Regions from separate parts of the Mycobacterium basiliense genome, predicted to be linked through region 1. Evidence: predicted binding sites of a transcription regulator. Region 1 holds the regulator's gene; the other holds the start of a gene.

Evidence for each region. Region 1 encodes LexA, which represses DNA repair genes until DNA is damaged. Its sites were predicted from a motif close to CGAACANNTGTTCG; they were not measured.
Region 2: the regulator LexA is predicted to act here: its motif matches at 7,596-7,609, upstream of MB901379_RS02800 (HNH endonuclease signature motif containing protein).

The regions. Positions count from the first base shown of each region.
Region 1 is NZ_LR130759.1:2,045,111-2,056,331, forward strand. Features, by position in the region: gene MB901379_RS08705 (acyl-CoA dehydrogenase family protein) at 1-194, shown strand, start outside; partial or broken gene MB901379_RS08710 (TerC/Alx family metal homeostasis membrane protein) at 220-1,395, opposite strand; gene MB901379_RS08720 (LGFP repeat-containing protein) at 1,685-4,021, shown strand; gene lexA (transcriptional repressor LexA) at 4,056-4,769, opposite strand; gene MB901379_RS08730 (hypothetical protein) at 5,076-5,573, shown strand; gene nrdR (transcriptional regulator NrdR) at 5,737-6,201, shown strand; gene MB901379_RS08740 (peroxynitrite isomerase) at 6,210-6,695, shown strand; gene MB901379_RS08745 (PhzF family phenazine biosynthesis protein) at 6,707-7,393, opposite strand; gene MB901379_RS08750 (alpha/beta fold hydrolase) at 7,439-8,464, opposite strand; gene MB901379_RS08755 (proteasome assembly chaperone family protein) at 8,508-9,485, opposite strand; gene MB901379_RS24510 (trypsin-like serine peptidase) at 9,879-10,292, shown strand; gene sthA (Si-specific NAD(P)(+) transhydrogenase) at 10,304-11,221, opposite strand, start outside.
Region 2 is NZ_LR130759.1:642,531-653,751, reverse strand. Features, by position in the region: gene MB901379_RS02845 (NtaA/DmoA family FMN-dependent monooxygenase) at 1-296, opposite strand, end outside; gene MB901379_RS02840 (LLM class flavin-dependent oxidoreductase) at 296-1,417, opposite strand; gene MB901379_RS02835 (LLM class flavin-dependent oxidoreductase) at 1,430-2,515, opposite strand; gene MB901379_RS02830 (GNAT family N-acetyltransferase) at 2,512-3,021, opposite strand; gene MB901379_RS25245 (class I SAM-dependent methyltransferase) at 2,999-3,268, opposite strand; gene MB901379_RS02820 (DUF3054 domain-containing protein) at 3,285-3,665, opposite strand; gene MB901379_RS02815 (acyl-CoA dehydrogenase) at 3,701-4,888, shown strand; gene MB901379_RS02810 (serine hydrolase domain-containing protein) at 4,917-6,158, shown strand; gene MB901379_RS02805 (hypothetical protein) at 6,174-6,806, shown strand; gene MB901379_RS02800 (HNH endonuclease signature motif containing protein) at 6,956-7,483, opposite strand; gene MB901379_RS02795 (hypothetical protein) at 7,937-8,080, opposite strand; gene MB901379_RS02790 (PPE family protein) at 8,250-9,395, opposite strand; gene lpqS (putative copper homeostasis (lipo)protein LpqS) at 9,578-9,934, opposite strand; gene MB901379_RS02785 (NAD(P)/FAD-dependent oxidoreductase) at 10,127-11,221, shown strand, end outside.

The DNA.
Region 1 (11,221 bases):
CTGCGATGGCCAAGTGGTATGCCACCGAAAAGCAGGTCTCCTTGAACGACCGCTGTTTGCAGCTGCACGGTGGATACGGGTACATGCGCGAATACCCGGTCGCTCGAGCCTATCTCGATTCGCGAGTACAGACGATTTACGGTGGCACGACCGAAATCATGAAAGAGATCATCGGTCGCGCCCTGGGGGTTTAGCCGGCGCGGTGGGAGCTGGTGGGGTTCACGGTTTCCCGATGTGCGCAGCGTGGGCCCTGCGTAGCAGCACGGTCAGCTCGTCTTCCTCGGATTGTGTGCGTTGTTTGGTTGCGAGCGCCTCGATCTCACGTTCAGCGGCCAGCAGTTCGCCTAAAATTTTCGCGCGCTCGGCCGGATCCGCTTCGTAATGCAGGTCGAGGTACTCCAGAGCATGCCGGCGTGCCCGGGCAATGGCGTTTTCCCTACGTCCACGCGCCGAGAACAGGGAGACCACGGTTGTGATCAACACGACGCCCACGATCACCAGCAACGACATCGTGGTGCTGATTTCCACGATTTCCACCGGTTTGCCACCATTGATCAATGGAACAATGTTGTGGTGCAATGCTTCCAGCATCAGTTTCACGCCGATGAAGCCGAGAATCGCTGCCAGCCAGTAGGACGGGTAGGGCAGCCGATACAGCAGATTGTCAATCAAGAAGTACAGCTGGCGCAGGCCCAACAGCGAAAACGCGGGTGCCGCGAACACCAGGTAGGCGTCTTGGGTCAGGCCGAACAGCGCTGGCATGGAATCGAATGCGAACAGGACGACACTGGCCCCGACGGCGATCATGACGAGCAGGAGCGGCGTCATGACCCGCGTTTCCGTTGTCCACGATGAACAATCGGTCGCCGTGGTAGTTCTGTGAGGTTCGCAAAACCGGTTGGCCAGCCGGATGGTGAGGTTGTCGGTGTTACGGCCTTCTGCTTCTGCGGGTTTGGCGAGTTGCCGGCCATCACCAGCAGGGCCAGGCCGAATACGCAGAACGCGGCGTTGAAGTTTCGATCAGCGCCGTACCGAGGAGGATGGATCCGCTACGCGCTACGAGCGCAAAGGCGATGCCGAACAACAGCACCTTCTGCTGGGCTACTCGCGGAACCCCAAAGCTGCTGATGAGCACCAGAAAGACAAACAGGTTGTCGACGGACAGGGCATCGTTGCTCAAGTAGCCCGCGAAGTACTCCATGCCCTTGTCGACATTGGTGAACACCACCACCCCGATGCCGAAAACGATGGCAATCCTGACATAGAGCGCGTACCAGCGTGCGCGCCTCGCGCAGCGTTCACGTGCGCATGGCGGACGTGAAAGACGTAGTCGAAGAGCACGACGGCCACGATCAAGACGATCGTGAGAGCCCAGATGAGTTCGGAAACACCCATATCAGCTGGGTTTCTCCTCGCGGCGTCAGTAGGGTTAGGCTCTTCGGCACGGTAACTTAACCACAGTGTGGGCTGCAGTTCGCTTCCTCGCGAAACGGGCTCGGCCTGGCATCATTTCGACATCGGCTGGGTATCCGTTTTCGCAATATTTGCGAATTGGCTTCGCATATGTCATTCGCTAGAGCAAAGTAATGCGAGCCCGGCAACGATGCGGATCGAAGCTGGGGACGGCCCACAGTGGGAGATCCACCAGCTCGCGGGGCGGGCAGGGCATCGGCTGGGAGGCTTGGTGAACGGGCAGAGAGGTCAATTGAGCAGGCTGGTCGGGCGTGCGTTGCTCAGCTTGGCAGCTTCGGCGCTGGCAGTGGGACTGTTGGCGCCCACCGCGTCGGCGTCGCCGATAGGCGACGCCGAGGCGGCGATGATGGACGCGTGGGAGAAGGCCGGCGGGGACACGTCAACGCTGGGCGCCAGGAAGGGTGACGTCTACCCGGTCGGCGACGGGTTCGCGTTGGACTTCGATAGCGGCAAGATGTTTTTCACCCCGGAGACGGGGGCCAAGTTCATGTATGGCCCGATACTGGCCAAATATGAGGAACTGGGCGGCCCAGCGAGCAGCGATCTGGGTTTTCCGACGATCAACGAAGTTCCCGGCCTTGCCGGACCCGACAGTCGGGTGAGCACATTCTCCGCCAGCGACAACCCGGTGATTTTCTGGACGCCCGACCACGGGGCATTCGTCGTGCGCGGGGCGATCAACGCGGCGTGGGACAAGTTGGGTAGCTCGGGCGGTGTTCTGGGCGCCCCGGTAGGGGGCGAAACCTACGACGGCGAGGTCACGTCGCAAAAGTTCACCGGCGGTGAGGTGTCCTGGAACAGGCAGTCTAAGGAGTTCACCACCACCCCGGCGGTGTTGGCCGATCAGCTCAATGGGCTGCAGGTAGCGATCGACCCCGCCGCGGCCATCAACATGGCCTGGCGCGCCGCCGGTGGCGCCGCCGGCCCGCTGGGCGCGAAGAAGGGCGGCCAGTACCCGATTGGCGGCGACGGTATCGCCCAGGATTTCGAGGGTGGGAAGGTGTTCTTCAGCCCGGCCACCGGCGCCAACGCCGTCGAGGGCGAGATTCTGGCGAAATACGAGTCATTGGGTGGCCCGGTCGGCAGCGATCTGGGTTTCCCGATCGCCAACGAGTCCGACGGCGGCATCGAACCCGCGAGCCGGATCGCTACCTTCGCGGCGGCCGACAAGCCGGTGATCTTCTGGACTCCCGACCATGGTGCTTTCGTCGTGCGCGGTGCCATGAAGGCCGCGTGGGACAAGCTCAAGGGTGCGACCGGCAAGTTGGGAGCACCGGTCGCCGACCAGTCCGTTGACGGCGACGTGGTGTCGCAGAAGTTCACCGGCGGCACGATCTCGTGGAACCGCGCGAGCAACGCCTACAGCACCGATCCGGCCAACCTCGCTCCCTTGTTGTCCGGCCTACAGGTGTCCGGGCAGAACCAGCCCAGCACGTCGGCGGCGCCGCCACACGGTAAGAAGTTCACCTGGCATTGGTGGTGGCTGGTGGCCGTGATCCCGGTGCTGTTGTTGGTGGTGCTGCTCGTGGTGGTGGTGTTCGGCCTGCGGCGACGGCGCGGCGGTCAAGAGCCCGTCGCATACGACCATGGGGATCACGGGGACCACGAGGACCATGGGGACCACGAGGACCTCGGCTATGACACCGCTGATCGCCGCTGGCCGCACGACGAGATCGATTTCGGCACCGAACACTTCCCTCCCGACGACCGTCAGCAGCCGGAATATGCCGCGCCCGATGCGGGCCTGGCGTCGCGGGTCAGCTGGCCGCGCGGCGCGGGATTCACCGCCCCTGACGATGACTTCGGCCCGGACAGCGGGGCATACGCTGGCGATCTGCTGGCCGGCTCCGATGAGGACTTCGAACCGGAATTCGAACAATTTGAACGCGAGGACGAAGACCCCGATGCGGTAGACACCACGCCGACGCCCGTCGTGACGCCGGCCGATCTCCTGGAAGCCCCGCTTCCCGAGGCCGTTGCGCCTGAGGCCGCGGCCACGGAAGCATTCGATGTTCCAGAAACCTATCGTCCGGTTGTGCCCGAAACCGCGGTTCCCGAAATTGCGGTCGCGGAAAGCGAGGTTCGGGAGACTTCCGTTCCGGATCTCACGTTCCCCGATGTATACCCGGATGACTACCCGGCGAGCGTGGACCCCGCCGAGGAACTCCAGCCCGAGGCGGACGATCGATCGGAAGCGGATACGGCGACTCACCCGCCGCGAATTGGGCGCCATGCCGCCGCCGAGCCGGAAGACTATGAGTCCGACGAGGTGTCCGTGTCAGGGGCGGAAGGGGCCCCCAGGGTGACGGCGGAAGCGGCTTCCGCGCCGCCCGTTGCGGTGGGGCAAGAGCAGGCAGCACGGCCGACGATCCACATGCCGCTTGACCACGACCCGTACCAGGCGCCGGATGGATATCCGATCAAGGCCAGTGCCCGCTTTGGCCTGTACTACACGCCCAGCAGCGCGCTGTACTACGACACGCTCGCCGAAATTTGGTTCACCAGCGAAGAGGCCGCCCAGGCCAACGGTTTCATCAAGGCGGACTAGGCGGCATGCCGCCCACGGCGTGGGGTCATCGGCGCTATATCTTGCGGATCACCGTCACGACCTTGCCGAGCACCACTGCGTCATTGCCCGGGATCGGATCGAAGGCCGGGTTGTGCGGCATCAGCCATACCTGACCACCGGCGCGTTTGAAGGTCTTCACGGTGGCTTCTCCGTCGATCATTGCCGCCACGATGTCGCCATTGTCGGCGACATTCTGCTGGCGCACGACGACCCAGTCGCCGTCGCAGATCGCGGCCTCGACCATGGAATCGCCGACGACCTTGAGCAGAAACAGCGTGCCCTCGCCGACGAGCTCACGGGGTAGCGGGAACACGTCTTCGACGGCTTCCTCGGCGAGGATCGGGCCGCCGGCCGCGATACGTCCAAGCACCGGGACGAAGGTGGGCTCGGGCAGGGCGTCGGAGCCGGCGATTTCGGTGACCGGCGCGCCTGTCGCGGCGTCGTCGGCTCCCCGCACGTCGACAGCTCGCGGACGATTCGGATCGCGGCGCAAATAGCCCTTGCGTTCGAGCGTGCGCAATTGGTGAGCCACCGAGGACGTCGACGTCAAGCCGACGGCATCGCCGATCTCCCGGATGCTTGGCGGGTATCCACGGGTGGTGACCGAGGCGCGGATGACATTGAGGATGGTGCGCTGTCGCTCGGTAAGGGTCGGGTCCAGGGGATGCGATCGTTCGGCCGCGCCGGCGGCGCCGCCGCCGACCAGGGTGTCGTTGCTGTCGCTCATGGCACTGAATGTAGCGGCATGTCCCTTGAGAATCAAACATGTGTTCGACCAGTGTGTCGCGCAGCCGGCTCCGCCCGCCGGAAGCGTCTGAGCTCTCGAATTACAAAGGTGTAACTCTGTGGATGCTCGGGTATGCCGAGGCGTATGGCAGCGGGTTGCCGACCGCGGATCTTGTCGGTGGCTTGGTCTAGCGTTTTGCTCGCGCGACACGCTTCGATCAAATGTTCGGTAATCGAACAGATGGGCGAGTATGGTGTCGAACACACGAGCGACAAACCGCCAGCCGGAGGAGCGAAGATGACCGTCATGCAGGCACCGCTAGATTCGCCAGTTTCGCTAGTCTCGCCGCGCACCCGTTGCGCGCGGAGGCCGATCCGGGAGCCGCTTGCGGCCCGCAGCGGGCCGGCCTACCCGAGACGGCGGCCGGTGCCGGCCCGGCCGGTTGGCGCACCGCTGCACTACCGGGGCACCGGCGTGACGATGTCACTGGTTGGGCATCGCAAACGCCCGGTCAGCGCGGCGACGACGGTCGGCCTGGCCCTGGCGGCCTCGATGATTACCCTCTGGCTAGGTTTGATGGCGCAGTTCGGCGATATGTTCAACGGAGCAACCGGCGATTCGTCCGCAGATGTGCCCGACCGTCTTGCCGTCGTGCGGGTGGAGGCCGGGGAATCGTTGCAGGACGTGGCGGCTCGGGTGGCACCGGACGCTCCGGTTCGTCAGGTGGTCGAACGTATCCGCGAACTCAATGCCCTGGTTTCGACGCCGGCCGCCGGGCAGACGCTGATCGCCCCGATCGGCTGACAGGCTCATGGGTTACGGCGAAAATCGCTCCGCGGCAATGTTTTGCGGTTTCCGAGGTGTCGAGCGCGCGTGGATGGTGACGGCATTGGCAGTGCGAGGCGGCGCGCAGGTACTCTCGGAGAGGTCTGCGATATCCGGATATCAGGACGGCGAAGGAGCTTTTATGCACTGTCCGTTCTGTCGGCATCCCGATTCCCGGGTGATTGACTCGCGTGAAACCGATGAAGGCCAAGCCATTCGGCGGCGCCGGTCCTGCCCCGAGTGCGGGCGACGATTCACCACCGTGGAGACTGCGGTCTTGGCCGTGGTCAAGCGTAGCGGCGTCTCAGAGCCGTTCAGTCGGGAAAAGGTCATCAGCGGGGTGCGCCGGGCGTGTCAGGGGCGACAGGTCGACGACGATGCACTCAACGTGCTCGCTCAGCAGGTTGAGGACACCGTTCGCGCCGCGGGTTCGCCGGAGGTCCCGAGTCACGAGGTGGGTCTGGCAATACTGGGGCCGCTGCGTGAACTCGACGAGGTGGCCTACCTACGGTTCGCGTCGGTGTATCGGTCCTTTTCGTCGGCCGAGGACTTCGAGCGTGAGATCGAGACGCTGCGCGCGCACCGCCAGGTGCCGACCTCGAGCTGACCGGCTCCATGCCTTCCGACCTGCATCCTGATCTCACGGTGTTGGCGCCGCTGTTGGGTACCTGGGCGGGATCGGGCGTGGGGGAGTACCCGACGATTCAGCCGTTCGAGTACCTCGAAGAGGTCGTGTTTTCCCATGTCGGCAAGCCTTTTCTAGCATACGGGCAAAAAACCCGGTCGGTCGCCGATGGGAAGCCGTTGCACGCCGAGACCGGCTATCTTCGCGTGCCGCGTCCCGGTCGCGTCGAGTTGGTGCTTGCCCATCCGAGCGGCATCACCGAAATCGAGGTGGGCACCTATTCGGTGAGTCGGGGCGTCATCGAAATCGAGTTGGTCACAACGACGGTCGGCTTGACCCCCACCGCGAAAGAGGTAGCCGCGCTGAGTCGTTCCTTCCGCATCGCCGGCGACGAGCTCTCGTATTCGTTGCGAATGGGAGCTGTCGGACAACCCCTGCAGCACCACCTCTCCGCTGCCTTACGCCGAATGGCGTGACCATCCAGCAATCAGTTGTCTTGTGTCACACCGTCTTTGACCACCCGTCCAGTAACCGCGACCCAGCCTTCGGGGCTCCAGGTGGTTTGCAGCACAGATCCCTTGCCCTGGGTGATGGTGAGGTCGCGGCTGAGGTAGTCGGTAATTCGCATTGCGGCAGAACCGGTCGCCTCGTCTTCCGAGACTCCCAGATTTGCGACAAACACCCGGGCTCGAAGCGACCCGGCGGATTCGTCGATCCAGGTCCACAGGTAATACGCGGCGTCGTCGGAATAGTCCGAGGGGCTAGCGGCCGCCAGCGCATCGAGTGAGTCGAGCTCACAGATCGCGAATTCGGGCGCCCACTCCGCGCGGGCGCTGATCGTGGTGTGGTCGTCCGCATAGCTCACCTGTACCAGACCGGCCGGCACCTGCAGGGTGTTGATCGGCAGTCCCTGTTCGCGCAACCACCAGGACACGCCTACGGTCGGATGGCCGGCGAACGGGATGTCGGTGCGGGGTGTGTAGATGGTGGCGTGCGCGGTGTGTGCGCCGGCACTGGGGAGATCGACGAATATGGTTTCGCTATAGCCCAATTGGGTTGCCAGGTGCTGGCGATCTCGCGGCTCGACCTGGCTGGCATCAACCACGCCCAGTGGATTGCCGAAGTTTCCGTTTGAATCGGTGAAAACCCGCAACACCGTGACCTCGATGCCCATGGCCCGACTGTACGACGCCGGGCGAACTGGCCGCGGGCGGGCCCTCTAGGTGGCGCTGCGTTCGTCAGAACCCATGGCGCTGAGCACGGCGACACGTGTGTCGTGCGGGCCCGAGACGGTGCCTTCTCCACCGCCGTTGCGGAGCAACTCCCGCAGGGCGGACTGATCATATTCGGGGGGCTCGGTGGTGTCGATGAAGTGCTCGACAAGGTCGATGAAGCGGGCGGCGTCGTCGTGAAACGGGAAATGGCCGGAGCTCTCAAAGATTTCCAACTGGGAACCGGGCATTGCGGCGTGAGCCATTAAGGCGTGTCGGACGGGGACGACAACGTCCCGGCCGCCCCAGATGATCAGCACCGGGATGGCCTGGGTCAAATAACATCGGTCCAGCATGGTGACGATCTGCCCGCGCCAGTCCACTACCGCCCGCAGGGTGCGGGTGAACGCCGAGGAGGCCGTCGGCTCCGGCAAGTCGTCTAGGATCCGTAAGACATTGGGGATGTCTTGTCCGATTGCGGTTGAGCCCAGTGCCAGGCCCACCACGCGCCCAAGCAACTGCACCGTGGGCAGCACCATGGGTAACCGCAACAATGCCAGCGCTTCGGCGCCCATCGGCAATGAGGCCAACCGGAACACGACGTTGACGTCCTTGGTGACACCGCCGGCGCCGACCAAAACCAGCCGATCGACCAGGTGGGGGAATTGGTAGGCGAATTGCATCGCCACCCCACCACCCAACGAATGCCCGACGATGGTGACGCGTTCGATGTCGAGCACGCTCAACAGATCACGCATGCCGTTGGCATAAGCGGCGATCGAATAGTCCGCACGCGGTTTGTCGGACTTCCCATGGCCCAACAGGTCTGGGGCGATGACAGTGAACCGCTGCGCAAGTTTGGCGTGGATTCCCGTCCAGGTAGTGGAATTGTCCCCGATGCCGTGGATCAGCAGGATCGCCGGACCGGATCCGGCGATGCGAAACGCGCGCTTGTAACCGTGAACGGTGCGGAACTGTAGCGAAGGCGCAGTCACTTCTCGCACCGGACGAAGTTTCCGCTTACGCTCACTCATCTCGGCAACCTCATTGTCAGGCCGACTGGGGGCTCTTGGGGCGTTACGCCTGGTCGTCGTCGTCGAACTTCTTCTCTGCCTGCTGAGCCAGAAATCGCTCGAACTCAGCACCCAGCTCATCGCCGCTAGGCAGATCCTCGTCGCGCGTTAGCAACGATCTGTTTTCCTGAGCGTCGATGAAGGCATCGTACTGGCGCTCAAGGGCGGCCACCACTTGAGCGACTTCTGCGCTTGCCTGCACCTGTTCGTCGATCTTGTTGCGGATCTCCGCCGCAGCTTCGGTAAGTGCCGTCAGCGGCAGTTCCAACGATCCCGTCTTGGCTACCTGTTCCAGCAGCGCATGGGCGGCCGCTGGGTAGTCGGTTTGCGTCAGGTAGTGGGGGACGTGCACGGTGAACCCGACAACCTCGTGGCCATGCTTGGCCATTCGGTACTCCAACAGGTTCGACGCGCTGGCGGGTACCTGGATTTCGGAGATCCACGGCTGAAAGTCGGCGATCAGCTCCGGGTTGTTGGAGTGTGCGGTCAGGGTAATCGGTCGGGTGTGTGGCACCGCCATGGGAACGGTGCCCAAACCGATGGTCTGCCGTACCCCCAACCGTTCGGATAGGAGGCGCACCGCGGTGATGAAACGCTCCCATTTCAGGTCCGGCTCCATGCCGGCCAGCAGCAGGAACGGGGTGCCGGCCGTGTCACGCAGCGCGTACAGGCTGAGCTCTGGATCGTCATAGCTGGTGAAGTGGTCGGTCTTGAACGTCATCAGCGGTCGCCGCGAGCGGTAGTCCAACAGTTCGTCGATCGCAAAGGATGCGACCAGTTCGGTATCGAGGGCGGCCTTGAGGTGGGCTGCGGCCAGTCGAATCGCGTGACCAGCGTCGGAAAAGCCCTCCAACGCGTGCACCAATACCGGGCCACGGCCGTCGGACGTGGACAACTGGGGGGCCGGGAACTCCAGCTCGTACATGCCGGATTGGCCGGGTTGGTAATCCTGCGCCTCGTCTCGACCTGGATCGTGCGCCATGGGTGTTGCCTCCTTTCGGGGGTCTGACCAGGGTGCCCTGTCTAGTGTCCCTCATATCGACGGGCCCCATAATCGAACAGCGAACTCATTTGTGCGCATACGGGGGTAACGCGTATTCGTCGTGCGGTGTTCGCCCGAGCGTGGCACCGGGTGGTCAGGCATGATGGTCACCGATGCGCACCGTGGCGGTAGTGCTTAATCTGCCGGTCAGCGTGGCGATGCTACTCACATCATGCAACCGGCCAGCTAATGATGCCTTCATCCCCAGCGAGCCGGAAACGCGGGGCAGGGTGTCAGATGGGCAGTTCGGCCCGCTGGACGACCATCAGCGGGTAGCCAACCCGGTGGATCCGGATCCGCGCGTGGGCGCAATCCTTCCTCGACGATGGCCCGATCCACGTATGCACCGGTTCGGTGGTGCATTCTGCGGGCGGCGACCTGGTTGTGACCGCCGCACATTGCCTGCCGGGCGGCGATACGCAGGCGTTTTTCGTCCCTGGTCTGTCCGGGGACGACACGCCGTCTGGCAGGTGGCAGGTTGACCAGGTCTATTTCGATGCACGCTGGATCGCCAGCATGGATCCGTGGGCCGATTACGCGATCGCACGGGTGAGCGGCGACGGACCGGTGGCGGCACAGGTCGGCCCCGCGTGGTCGTTGGGCGTTGCGCCTGCCGCGGGCACCCGTGTGACCGTAGCCGGCTACCCGGCCGGCGTGGGCGGCCGGCCCATCGCCTGTGCGGGCCACACCGGTGTTGCCGCGGGCGGCTTTCCATCGTTGGCATGTGACGGACTGGTTGAGGGCTAGGACATCTGCGATCAGCGACGGAACTGGTTGAGTGCGCGCATCTTGTTCATCACGTCCAGCGCCGCGTTCTTGTATGCCTCCGAGAATGTGGGGTAGTTGAAGACGGCGTCTACCAAATATTCCACCGTGCCACCACACCCCATGACGGCCTGTCCGATGTGGACCATCTCGGTGGCGCTGGTGCCGAAGATGTGCACACCGAGCAGGGTGAGGTCCTCGGTTGACACCAGCAGTTTGAGCATGCCGTACGAGTCGCCGGCGATCTGGCCCCGGGCCAGCTCGCGGTACCGCGCCACGCCGACTTCGTACGGAATGGCGTTTTTGGTCAGTTCGACTTCGGTCGCGCCCACATAGGACACCTCGGGTATCGAGTAAATGCCGATCGGCTGCAATTCGGTGATGCCGTCGGTCGGTTCGCCGAATGCGTGGTAGGCGGCCAGTCGGCCCTGTTCCATGGATGTCGCCGCCAGGGCGGGGAAGCCAATAACATCGCCAACGGCGTAGATGTGCTCCACCTTGGTCTTGAACTTTTCGTCGACCCAGATCCGTCCCCGGCCCTCGACCTCCAGGCCGGCGTTGTGCAGGTCGAGGTGGTCGGTTTGGCCCTGGCGTCCCGCGGAGTACATCACCGTCTCGGCGGGGATCTGTTTGCCGCTGGCCAGCGTGGTCACCGTGCCCGCCGAGCCGACGTCGACCGCGGTGACTTCCTCGCTGAACCGGAACGTCACGGCCAGGTCGCGCAGATGGAACTTCAGCGCTTCGACGACTTCGGGGTCGCAGAAGTCCAGCATGTTGTCCCGCTTTTCCACCACGGTCACCTTGGTGCCCAACGCGGCGAACATCGAGGCGTACTCGATCCCGATCACCCCGGCACCGACCACCACCATCGAGGACGGTAGTGATTTGAGGTCCAGGATTCCATCGGAGTC
Region 2 (11,221 bases), 1.4 Mb from region 1:
GTGGTGTTGATGGTCCCGGTCAGACCGATCCGTTCGGTGACCCCGGCCAGCGCCGCCAGCACCGTGAAGGTGTCCGGTCGGCCGACCACATCCAGGTCGTAAATCCGGCCGCGGTGCTCGCGCAGTCGCAACCCTTCGGCCAAGAAGAAGAAATCGAACAGCCCGCGTTCGGCGGTGCGGGCCAGATGGATGAACGAATCGAACTCGATCTGGCTACCGGAGCCGGGGTCGGCCCAGACGGTCGTGTTGTTGACTCCCGGAAAGTGCGCGGCCAGATGAATCGGTTTGCGCTCCATCAGATAAGCCCCCAGCGTCGTGCGATGAGTTGGTGGGAGCGCAGTCGGTCCTGCTGTCGATACGTCACCGAGGTGATGACGAGCTCGTCGGCATCGGTGACCCGCTGCAGTGCCCGCATCCGCTCGGCGACCTCGTCCGGATTCCCGACGAATTGCGTTGCCAACCGGTCGGTTACCACCGCAAGCTGCTCGCTGGTTAGGGGAGCACAGTCGTCGGGATCCGGGTAGGGGACGGCGCCGCCACCCGTCCGAATGGAGTACACCCAATGTCCATAACTGGATGCCAGGTGCTGGGCGGTTTCGGTGTCATCGGCGACCACGATGTCGGCCGAGACCACAACGTAGGGCCGCTGCAGGGTCGCCGACGGAACGAACGCGTCGCGGTAGGCCTCGATTGCGTCCAGCGCGGTGGCGGGTGTGATGTGATAGCTGGCCACGAACGGCAGCCCCAGCTCGCCCGCCAGCCGTGCGCTAGGCCCCTTGGTGCTGCCGAAGATCCACGGTGTCAGGGCGGCGCCTTCACCGGGCACCGCATGCACGTCGAACCCGTCCACCTGATAGGTGCCAGCGAGCATAGCGACGATGTCGCCAACCTGCTCGGCGAAGTCGGGCGCCACCGCCTCCGGCTGCTGCAGGATCGATAACGTGGCCTGCAACCGCTCGCTTTGCAGCAGCGTTCGCATGTCGAACGGCGCCGGAATCACTACACCGCTTACTTCCCGCGATTGGCGCGGCGGTTGCGGCTTTCGCGTTCTTGCCGGGTCCCGTGGCTGCACGCCGCGGCGCTGCGCCGATCGGCCCAGTCCCAGATCGATGCGACCGGGGTAGAAGGCGTCGAGCATGCCGAAGCTCTCGGTCACCGCGATGGCGGTGGTGTGGCTGAGCTGGACGGCGGCCGACCCCACTCGAATCCGGTTGGTTGCCGCTGCAATTTGTCCGATCAGTACGGCCGGAGACGCGCAGGCGACGGCGACGAAGTGGTGCTCGGCGACCCAAAACCGGCGATAGCCCCAACCTTCGGCGCACCTCGCCAACTCGATGGTGTTGCGTAAGGCGGTGGCAGCATCGCCGCCGGCGCTGATCGGCGACAGGTCCAGAATCGACAGTGGAACGGCGCTCATCAATGCATCGCCTCACTGCACCGTATAACGGTTGGGTGCCGGCGGCAGACCAAGGCGCTCACGCAATGTTTCACCGTCCCGATAGCCGGTGCGGAACCGGCCGGCGCGTTGCAGTAGCGGTACCACCTGGTCGACGATAACGGGAAGGTCGTTGGCGTTCACCGCCGGTCGCAACCGCGCCCCGTCGATGCCGAGCCGCTGCCAATCCAGCAGCATGTCAACCAACTCCGTTGCTCTGCCGGCGAAGACCAGCGCATCGGATTTGAACTCATCATGACCGTCAAACGAAACAACCACGTCGGCAAACACTTTCAACTCCCCACCCCCGGCTGCGTGGACTTGCGCGAGAATGCCTTGCGCCGAGGACCCATCGGTCGGCGTGATGAACACGACATCGGCCGCGGCCGAGGCGAACTCATAAATCGGGGTGGCGTGCGCCAGGGCCGACACCAGCGGTTGGCCCTGCGGGGGGCGTGGGGTTATCGATGGCCCCTTCACGGAGAAGTACTTTCCGACGAAGTCGATGTAATGCAGTTTTTCTGTGTCGATATAGCGGCCCGTGGTGATGTCGCGGATCACCGCATCATCTTCCCAACTATCCCAGAGCCTGCGCACCACCTCGACGCAGTCTCGGGCCTCGGCAAACAGTTCGTCGGGACGCACCGATCGACGTCCGAATAGGGCCGCCTCGTGTTCGGTCGCGCTGACCCGCACCTGCCAGCCCGCCCGACCGTGCGAGACGTAGTCAAGCGTGGCAATGGATTTCGAAATGTGAAAGGGCTCGGTATGAGTGACCGTTGCCACCGGGACCAAGCCGATGTGTCGTGTCAGCGGGGCGACGCGCGCCGCAACCAACACGGCATCGGCACGACCGGCCAGACGGCGCGGGTCGATACGCTCCCGGCGCCCCGGTTGCGGCATCAGGGTGTCATCGATGGTGAGGAAGTCGAGCAAGCCGCGTTCGGCGGTTACCGCCAGATCAGCCCAGTACCGGCCGCCCAAGGCGGACCCCACACCCGACCCCGACAGGAACCGCCAGGCCTGGGGATGCCAACCAAACCCGTCCAGCGCCACCGCCAAATGCAGCAGACCGGTCATGTCAGCCTCTTGAGAAACGCAATGGGCAGCACCGGGCCCCGTGACGGTAGCGGTCCGGGCAGCCGGGCGTAGCCGCAGGCCTCATACAGCGCCTCGGCCTCGGGCTGGCGATCCCCGGTGACCAAATAGACGTTCCGATATCCGCGGGCCACGATCTGCGCCTCCAGCAGGGCCAACAACGCCTGCGCATACCCGCGGCGGCGGTAATCGCGATGCGTCCAGATGCGCTTGAGTTCGGCCGTGTCGGCGTCAAGTCTGCAGAATGCGCCGCCGGTGACCGCCTCGCCGTTGACCACACCGATCAACATTCCGCCGTGCGGCAGCGCAAATTCGGAGGCCGGGCTGGTCTTGAACCACTCCAGCACGGTGGCAGGAGTGCTTCCGTAGCGCTGCGCGTATTCGACGGCGAGCTCGTTCAGCAACGGCTGGGCCAGCGGGTCGTCCAGGGCCGCCGGGACGAACCGTAGTTCGCCGACCGCCTCGCTAGATCCGGGTTGTGCTGACATAGCTCGGGGTCATCGACAGGATGTCCATCATCGCGCTCGTGGTCGGTTCACCGGTGCCGTCGGCTGCGCCGAAATCGCCGTCGATCACCCAGTTGGAGTCGTCCACACTCGCCGCGCGAACCAGTGCCTCGGCGAACCGATCGTCGAGCAGGCCGTTGCCGGTTGCCACCGCCCTGGCGGTCGCACCGAAGCCGGCGGTCCCGACACCCGTCGACAGATCCCAGTCGGCACCGTCTGTCCACACCATCTGACTTCGGGCCTCGTTAGGCATCCGTGCGGTGTCGCAGCATCAAGATGACGACCGCCCGCCACCCGAGCAACAGGATCGCGGTGACCGTGCCGGCGACCACGACGAAACTCGCGGCCACGCCCGCCGAACTGGCTTTACGCAAGATCATGCCGACCGCGACGGTGGACAGCCACACGGCCACCCCAGTGGGGACCACATTCGTGGGGCGCTGCCAACCACGCGACACCAGCCACCCGATGATGGTCCCGGCGAGGAACGGCCACGCGGTAGTCGCTACGCCACCGATACTGATTCCTTCGGCGTGACTGCGGCGCCCGACAGCGCAGAAAACCAGCACAGCGACGATGTCGATAGCCAACCAGCCCAGCCATGAAAGCCCACGGCGCGGTTGCATGCAGCGAGACTACCGGGCCGAGGCAGGATTGGGTCATGAGCACCGACACACCACCCGCCTTCGACCCCGACGATCCGCTCGGTTTGGACGCATCGCTATCCAGCGACGAGATCGCGGTCCGGGAGACCGTCCGAAAGTTTTGCGCCGAGCACATCACCCCGCATGTCGCCGACTGGTTCGAGAGCGGCGACCTGCCGGTGGCGCGCGAACTAGCCAAACAGCTAGGCCAACTCGGACTGCTGGGCATGCATCTGCACGGATACGGCTGTGGGGGCGCGTCCTCCGTCCACTACGGCTTGGCGTGCCTGGAGCTCGAGGCCGCCGATTCCGGCATCCGGTCGTTGGTGTCGGTCCAGGGTTCGCTGGCGATGTTTGCGATCGCGACCTTTGGCACGGAGGAACACAAACAGCGGTGGTTGCCATCCATGGCGGCGGGGGAGCTGATCGGCTGCTTTGGGTTGACCGAACCCGACGTCGGCTCCGACCCGGCCGCGATGAAGACCCGGGCGCGCCGAGATGGTGCGGATTGGGTGCTCAACGGCCGAAAAATGTGGATCACCAACGGCTCGATCGCCGACGTTGCGATCGTATGGGCCGCCACCGAGGAGGGCATCCGGGGGTACGTGGTGCCTACAGAAACCCCCGGATTCAGTGCCAACACCATCCACCACAAGTTGTCCCTGCGGGCATCGGTCACCAGCGAGTTGGTGCTCGATGATGTGCGGCTGCCGGCGGAGGCGATGCTGCCGGAGGTAGCCGGGCTTAAGGGGCCGCTGAGCTGCCTGTCGGAAGCACGCTACGGAATCGTGTGGGGCGCCATGGGCGCGGCGCGGTCGGCGTGGCAGTCAGCGCTTGAGTACGCCAAGCAGCGCACCCAATTCGGCCGGCCAATCGCCGGATTTCAGTTGACCCAGGCGAAGCTGGTCGACATGGCGGTCGAACTGCACAAGGGTCAGCTGCTGGCGTTGCAACTGGGCCGCCTCAAGGACACCGTCGGCCTGCGTCCCGAGCAAGTCAGCTTCGGCAAGCTCAACAACACCCGGGAGGCGATCGAGATTTGCCGCACCGCGCGAACCATCCTGGGCGGAAACGGAATATCGTTGGAATACCCCGTCATTCGGCACATGGTGAACCTGGAATCGGTTTTGACCTACGAGGGCACACCCGAGATGCACCAGCTGGTGCTCGGCCAGGCCTTTACCGGGCTGCCCGCGTTCCGCTGACGGTCGCGCCCTGGGGTAGAACACTGACATGTCACTTTTGCCAAGGATTGCCTGGGTGATTTTGGCCGGCTGCTTGCTGGCCGGTTGTGGGTCACTACCCGTACCACAGCCCAGCTCGTCGCCGGGCGCGCCGGGCAGCACCAGCGGCAAGGCCGACGCGGTGATGCGGGTCGTGCGCGAGTTCATGGCACAGGCTCACCTGCGGGCCGTCATAGTCCGGATCACGGAGAATGGCAAGGAGATGCTCACCGAAGCCGTCGGTGAATCGATGACCGGCGTTCCGGCCACCACCGACATGCACTTTCGCAACGGCGCCGTCGCGATTTCGTATGTGTCGACGTTGTTGCTCAGGCTAGTGGACGAGAACAGGGTGAGCCTGGATGACACATTGTCGAAGTGGTTGCCAGACTTTCCCCATGCCGACCGCGTGACGCTGGGTCAGCTGGCACAAATGACCTCGGGCTACCCCGACTACGTAATCGGCAACGACGCGTTCAACAACGAGCTCTACGCTAACCCGTTCCGGCAGTGGACAACCGAAGAACTGCTGGCCCAAATCGCCGCGCGACCACTACTCTACGAACCCGGCACCAACTGGGACTACGCGCACACCAATTACCTCTTGTTGGGGCTGGCGCTCGAAAAGGCTACCGGCCAGGATATGCCGACGTTGCTGCGCAAGAAAGTCCTGGCACCACTGGGCCTGACCGCCACCGCTAACTTCGATACGCCCACCATCCCGCGACCCGCCCTGCACGCATTCAGCTCGGAGCGTCGGGAGTTTTTGAAGATCCCGTCTGACATACCGTTTTACGAGGAGTCCACCTTTTGGAATCCGTCGTGGACCATCACCCACGGCGCGGTGCAGACCACCAACATCTACGACATGACGGCAACAGCCGCCGGCATCGGCTCGGGCAAGCTGCTCTCCGCGGATTCGTACAAGAAAATGGTGTCGACCGACCTGCGCGGTAAGACGCGGCCCCAGCCGGGCTGCCCCACCTGCTTCACGCAAAACGAGGGCTACACCTATGGCCTGGGAATCGTCCTCTCCGGCCATTGGCTGCTGCAGAATCCCATGTTTGCCGGGTATTCGGCGGTAGCGGCGTATCTACCGTCGCAACGAATCGCAATCGCCGTCGCGGCCACCTACGCCCCTGAAGCCTTCGACGATCAAGGCGACTACAGCAACCAGGCTGACATACTATTCCGCAAGGTCGGCGCCGAGGTAGCACCCAACGACGCGCCCCCCATGCCACCGGGGAGATAGCCGAATGGACACCGAATGGACCTAGTCAGGCATCGAGTCGTTGTCACCATCACCGCGTGCCTGGTATCGCTGGGCGCCTGGCCGGCCATGCCCCAGGCAGGCGCCGACCCCGACGTCACGCTGCCGCCGATGACCTCGACCGGCAGCGGACCGATCATCGGTGGTGGCGACACCGCACTGCAGCAGCGGATCTCCGAGCAACTGGTCAGCTTCGACAAGCCCGATATTGAAGAGGTCGACGGGTCGGACGCGGCCCAATTCATCACGGCCGCAACCGCGGTGCCTAATCGCGAACTCGCGACGGTGTTTCGGCTGCTGGAACGGGCGCTGGGATGCCAAACGAACAACGCCGGATTCGGCGCGCGGGCTTATCGACGGACCGACGGTGGATGGGGCGGAGCGATGCTGGTCATCGCCAAGAGCACCGTCACCGACGTCGACGCTCTCAAGGCCTGCGTCAAGTCCGGTTGGCGCCGGGCCACGGCGGGTGGACCGGATGCGATGTGCAACAGCGGCTGGACCTACCCGCCATACACGGGTAGCCGTGGCGGCGAGGGCTACTTCGTCTTGCTGGCCGGGACGGCCGCGGACTTCTGCAGTGTGCCCAACGCAAACTACCGGACCAAGGCCAGCGGCTGGCCGCTGTAGCAGGCGCGCTAGAACGGCGGCGGATCGGCCGTGACGGGCCGCGCTTGGCGTCGGCCGCTTCAGCATCGATGCGCGCCTTGTTGATGCCGCGCTCCCAGTCGATGCGGGCGGCCGGTCCTGGGCCCGGGTGCGTCGCCGGAGCGGCATCATCAGACCTCGATGCTCCGCCGGTGGCGGCAGATCCGCCGGCAACACCAGTGCGCCGGTCGGGATGGCCAGCGCCGGAAAGAAAAGACTCCCGCCGGGCCTGGTGGTGTAGACGTGTCTCCGGACGGTGCGGTCCAGAACACGGTGCCGTCCGGCTCCTGGCGATCCTGCCAACCGTGCGACCCGGCATAGAACGACTTCAGCCGATGATGAATTCGGCATAGTAGCTTGAGGTTTGACGCATGTGTCGGCCCCAACGGATACGGCACCGTGTGGTCAATGTCGCAGTGTGCGGCGGGGCGATCGCAGCCAGGGAACCGACATGTGAGATCGCGGCATCGAACGAACTCGGCCAAAGCCGTCGACGGCCGGTACTGCGGCTCGGGCGGACGATCCTTGGGGTGGATTAGCGGGCGCAGCTTGGCCGACTTGGCCAGTTCTCGAAGCCCAGGCGCGGGAAGGCCACCGAACCCCGACAGGTAGCCAGGGGCCGCCGAGTCGCCCGCAATGGTCGCGGCGTCGGCCAGCACGTGGACGACCAGCCCACCACACGCCGCAGATTCGGACGCCGGGCACACATCACATCGATCAGCCCGGCATCGTCGAGATCATGCACCGCGCCGACGTTAGCCAACCGAATATCGAACACACATTCGACACTAGCGTCCTCTGCTGACCTCAACCATCTTAAGGGTCGGACCCACGCCGCCGTAGTCAGTCGTTCTAGTCGGTCACTGTGGTCCGGGTCGCCGATCGGCCGGCCGAGATCCACCGATCCGCGTCAGGCCAAAGCGCGCCGCGGTCGCGGGCGGTTACCACGATGCGGTTCTTGTTCGCGGCTGGCGCCGGCGCCAGGGCGACGAGACTCGTTGCCCAAAGCATCTGGGCGAGCACCGCGTACGCTTGGTGCGGATCCGAGATCGCGGCGTCGCGGAGCAGCAGAAAGTAGGTGTCGCGGCCTCATAGAGCCCGGTGACCTCCTGTTACTCGCGACGCAACACGGTGTACGCGCGACCGTCCGCCATGCGCTCGTCCGGAGTCCAGCCAAGAGCGTCACATACCGGGTCGGTGGTGGCGAGGTCGACCCAGCTGAACGTCCCCTCCGGGTACCCGGTGCGCGCTCCCATTCGAACGGAGATACCAGGAGCCGGCGGGAAACCGATACAGCGGTTACCAGCCAAGGGATTTCAATTCCCGCTCCGCGAACCTCGGCGTCCGGCATGCCTCACACGCGCAGCCTGCAACCCCGCGACAGGTTCCGTGGCAGGGCACCGGCCATGCAAACCGGGTGGGACCTCACCCGCCGAACACGGGGCGCGGCATCACCGTGGGGCGCATGCCCGCCCGCGCGCCGGCGACACCGCCAACACCCTCGCCGGCTCGGCCGGACGTGCCCGCAATTGGCAAGCCGCCCAGAATGTTTCCGACGCCACTTGGCAGCGCCGGACCCGCGCCCACGGCGGCGGGTAGCGGCGCCGCGGAGGCGCTGGGCGGCAGGGCGACGGAGGTCCAATTCGGCGGCACCGACAACTGTCCCAGGGACATTGCCCTGCCCAACCCGGCCGATCCTGCGAAACTCGCCAGGCCTGCAATCCGTGCCGGCAATGCACCCGCGGCGGGGCCGACCGCGGCAGCCGGGGTGGGGCCGAGCGTCCTGGCTTCATCCGAGACGACGGCGGTGGACGAGCCGAGCATCTTAGCCACCGAGCTCACCGACGACATGGCCGACATCGACGAACTCATCGTCGAGGCGGCCGAACTGGCCGGCGACGACAACGAGCTCAGGGTGCTCAGGCCGTCCGACAGGGTCAGGCCGGCAATTGACGACTGCACCGGCTGGGCGAGCTGTTGTAATGCTTGGGGCACAGCAGATGTCAGCTGAGACAAGGCGGCCGAGGCCGGGTCGACCACCACGGCCACGTTGGCTACTCCCGGGGCCGGCGCGAAGTCCGTCAAGGTCGTCGTCGCCGCCGCACCCGCATAGCCGTACATGGCGGCGGCATCTTGGGCCCACATCTCGCCATAGTGGGCCTCGACGGTCGCGATGGCGGGAGTGTTGACGCCCAACACGTTGGTTGCGCTCAGCAATATGAGCAAAGCGCGATTGGCGGCGATCACCGGCGGGGGCACCATTGCGGCAAACGCGGCGTCGAATGCGCCGGCGGCGGCCCGCATTTGCGTAGCGGCTTGCTGGGCTTGTGCCGCGGTTGCGCCCAGCCACGCCACGTAAGTCGCCGCGGCCGTGGCCATCGCCCACGATGCCGGGCTTTGCCAGGATTCGCCGGTCAGCCCCAAAACAAGCTCACGGCAGGCCTTGGCCGCGGCATAGAGCTCGTCGCCGATGGCCTCCCAGGCCGCCGCGGCGACCAGCATCGAGCCGGCACCCGGGCCCGAGTATATTTTCGCGGAGTTGACCTCTGGTGGCTGCGCACCATAGTCCATTTCCCCTTACCTCCAATTGATTTAGCTCTTGCGATTAGCCGTTAACACCACACTCATTGCCGGCCTTAGGATTTGGTACGCACGGCGAGCAGCGCCGATACGTGTGGCCCAATCCTGGACAGCGAAAAACGCCGTCGCGATGCGCCCAGGCGCGACCAGCTAAATGGCTTGGTATCGACCGATCAGCAACGAGCTAGACAGAAGCGCGTCAGCAGTCTCCGGCCCGACATAGCGAAACCCGGCCGAACCGGTGGACCGCGGCCGCCCGCGGTACTGAGGTCCGCCAGAAAGCCAACAACGAGGCCGATCACCACGACGACGCCGAGCGGCACCAAAGAGGTCGGCGCCCGCGGCGACTCCGCGGTCGTAAACTTCGGTGGACACGGCGGTGTCGAACCGAGGTGCAGATTCGCCTGATCACCGGCGGCCATTGCGACAAGGTGAGTCTGGGCGAAATCGACCCGCGGGATTCCGCAGTGCACTCCAGCAATACCGAAAACCAGCCAAGCGGCAACCATCGCGCCAACCGCGGGTCGCATCGACACCCGAGGGTCCAGCGTCACCCCTCGAAGCTATACCCCCCATCCGTATTCCGCAAATGTCGTCCCAGCTACGGCGACCCGGAAACGATCGACGTTGGTCTGGGTGGAGTCGTACGGTGTACATGCGCCGCAGTGACCAAACGAGATCGAGTGAACAAGTGAGACTGACGGAGAACCTGAAGGAGGACCATGACGCCCCCAACCAGCGAACCCTCAGCCGCCGGCAGGCGCCACCACGTCGTCATCATCGGAAGCGGATTCGGCGGACTGAATGCGGCCAGGGCGCTCAAGCGGGCCGACGTTGACATCACCCTCATCTCGAAGACGACCACCCACCTCTTCCAACCGCTGCTGTATCAGGTAGCCACCGGCATCTTGTCCGAAGGCGACATCGCCCCAACCACCAGGTTGATTCTGCGTAAGCAGAAAAACGTACGAGTGTTGCTGGGTGAGGTCAACGGGATCGACCTGAACGCGAAGACGGTTACGTCGCAATTGATGGACATGACGACGGTGACGCGGTATGACAGCCTCATCGTGGCCGCCGGCGCACAACAGTCCTACTTCGGCAACGACGAGTTCGCCATCTTCGCCCCCGGCATGAAAACCGTCGACGACGCCCTGGAATTGCGCGGCCGCATCCTCGGCGCGTTCGAGGCGGCCGAGGTCGCTACCGATCACGCCGAGCGCGAACGACGTCTGACATTTGTCGTGGTCGGCGCCGGACCGACCGGCGTCGAAGTGGCCGGCGAGATCGTCCAGCTGGCCGAGCGCACGCTGGCCGGGGCGTTTCGGACCATTACCCCCAGCGAGTGCCGGGTCATCCTGCTCGACGCGGCGCCCTCGGTGCTGCCGCCGATGGGCCCAAAGTTAGGCCTCAAGGCGCAACATCGACTGGAAAAGATGGATGTCGAGGTCCAGCTCAACGCGATGGTGACGGCCGTCGACTACAAAGGCATCACGGTCAAGGAGAAGGACGGCGCCGTGCGCCGGATCGAATGCGCGTGCAAGGTGTGGGCGGCGGGCGTGCAGGCTAGCTCGCTGGGCAAGATGATCGCCGACCAGTCCGAGGGCACCGAAACCGACCGCGCCGGACGAGTAATCGTCGAGCCCGACCTCACCGTCAAGGGCCACCCGCACGTCTTCGTCATCGGCGATCTGATGTCGGTGCCCGGTGTACCCGGGATGGCGCAGGGCGCCATTCAAGGGGCGCATTACGCCACCACGGTGATCAAGCACGCGGTGAAGGGCCACGACGATCCGGCCAACCGCAAGCCGTTCAAG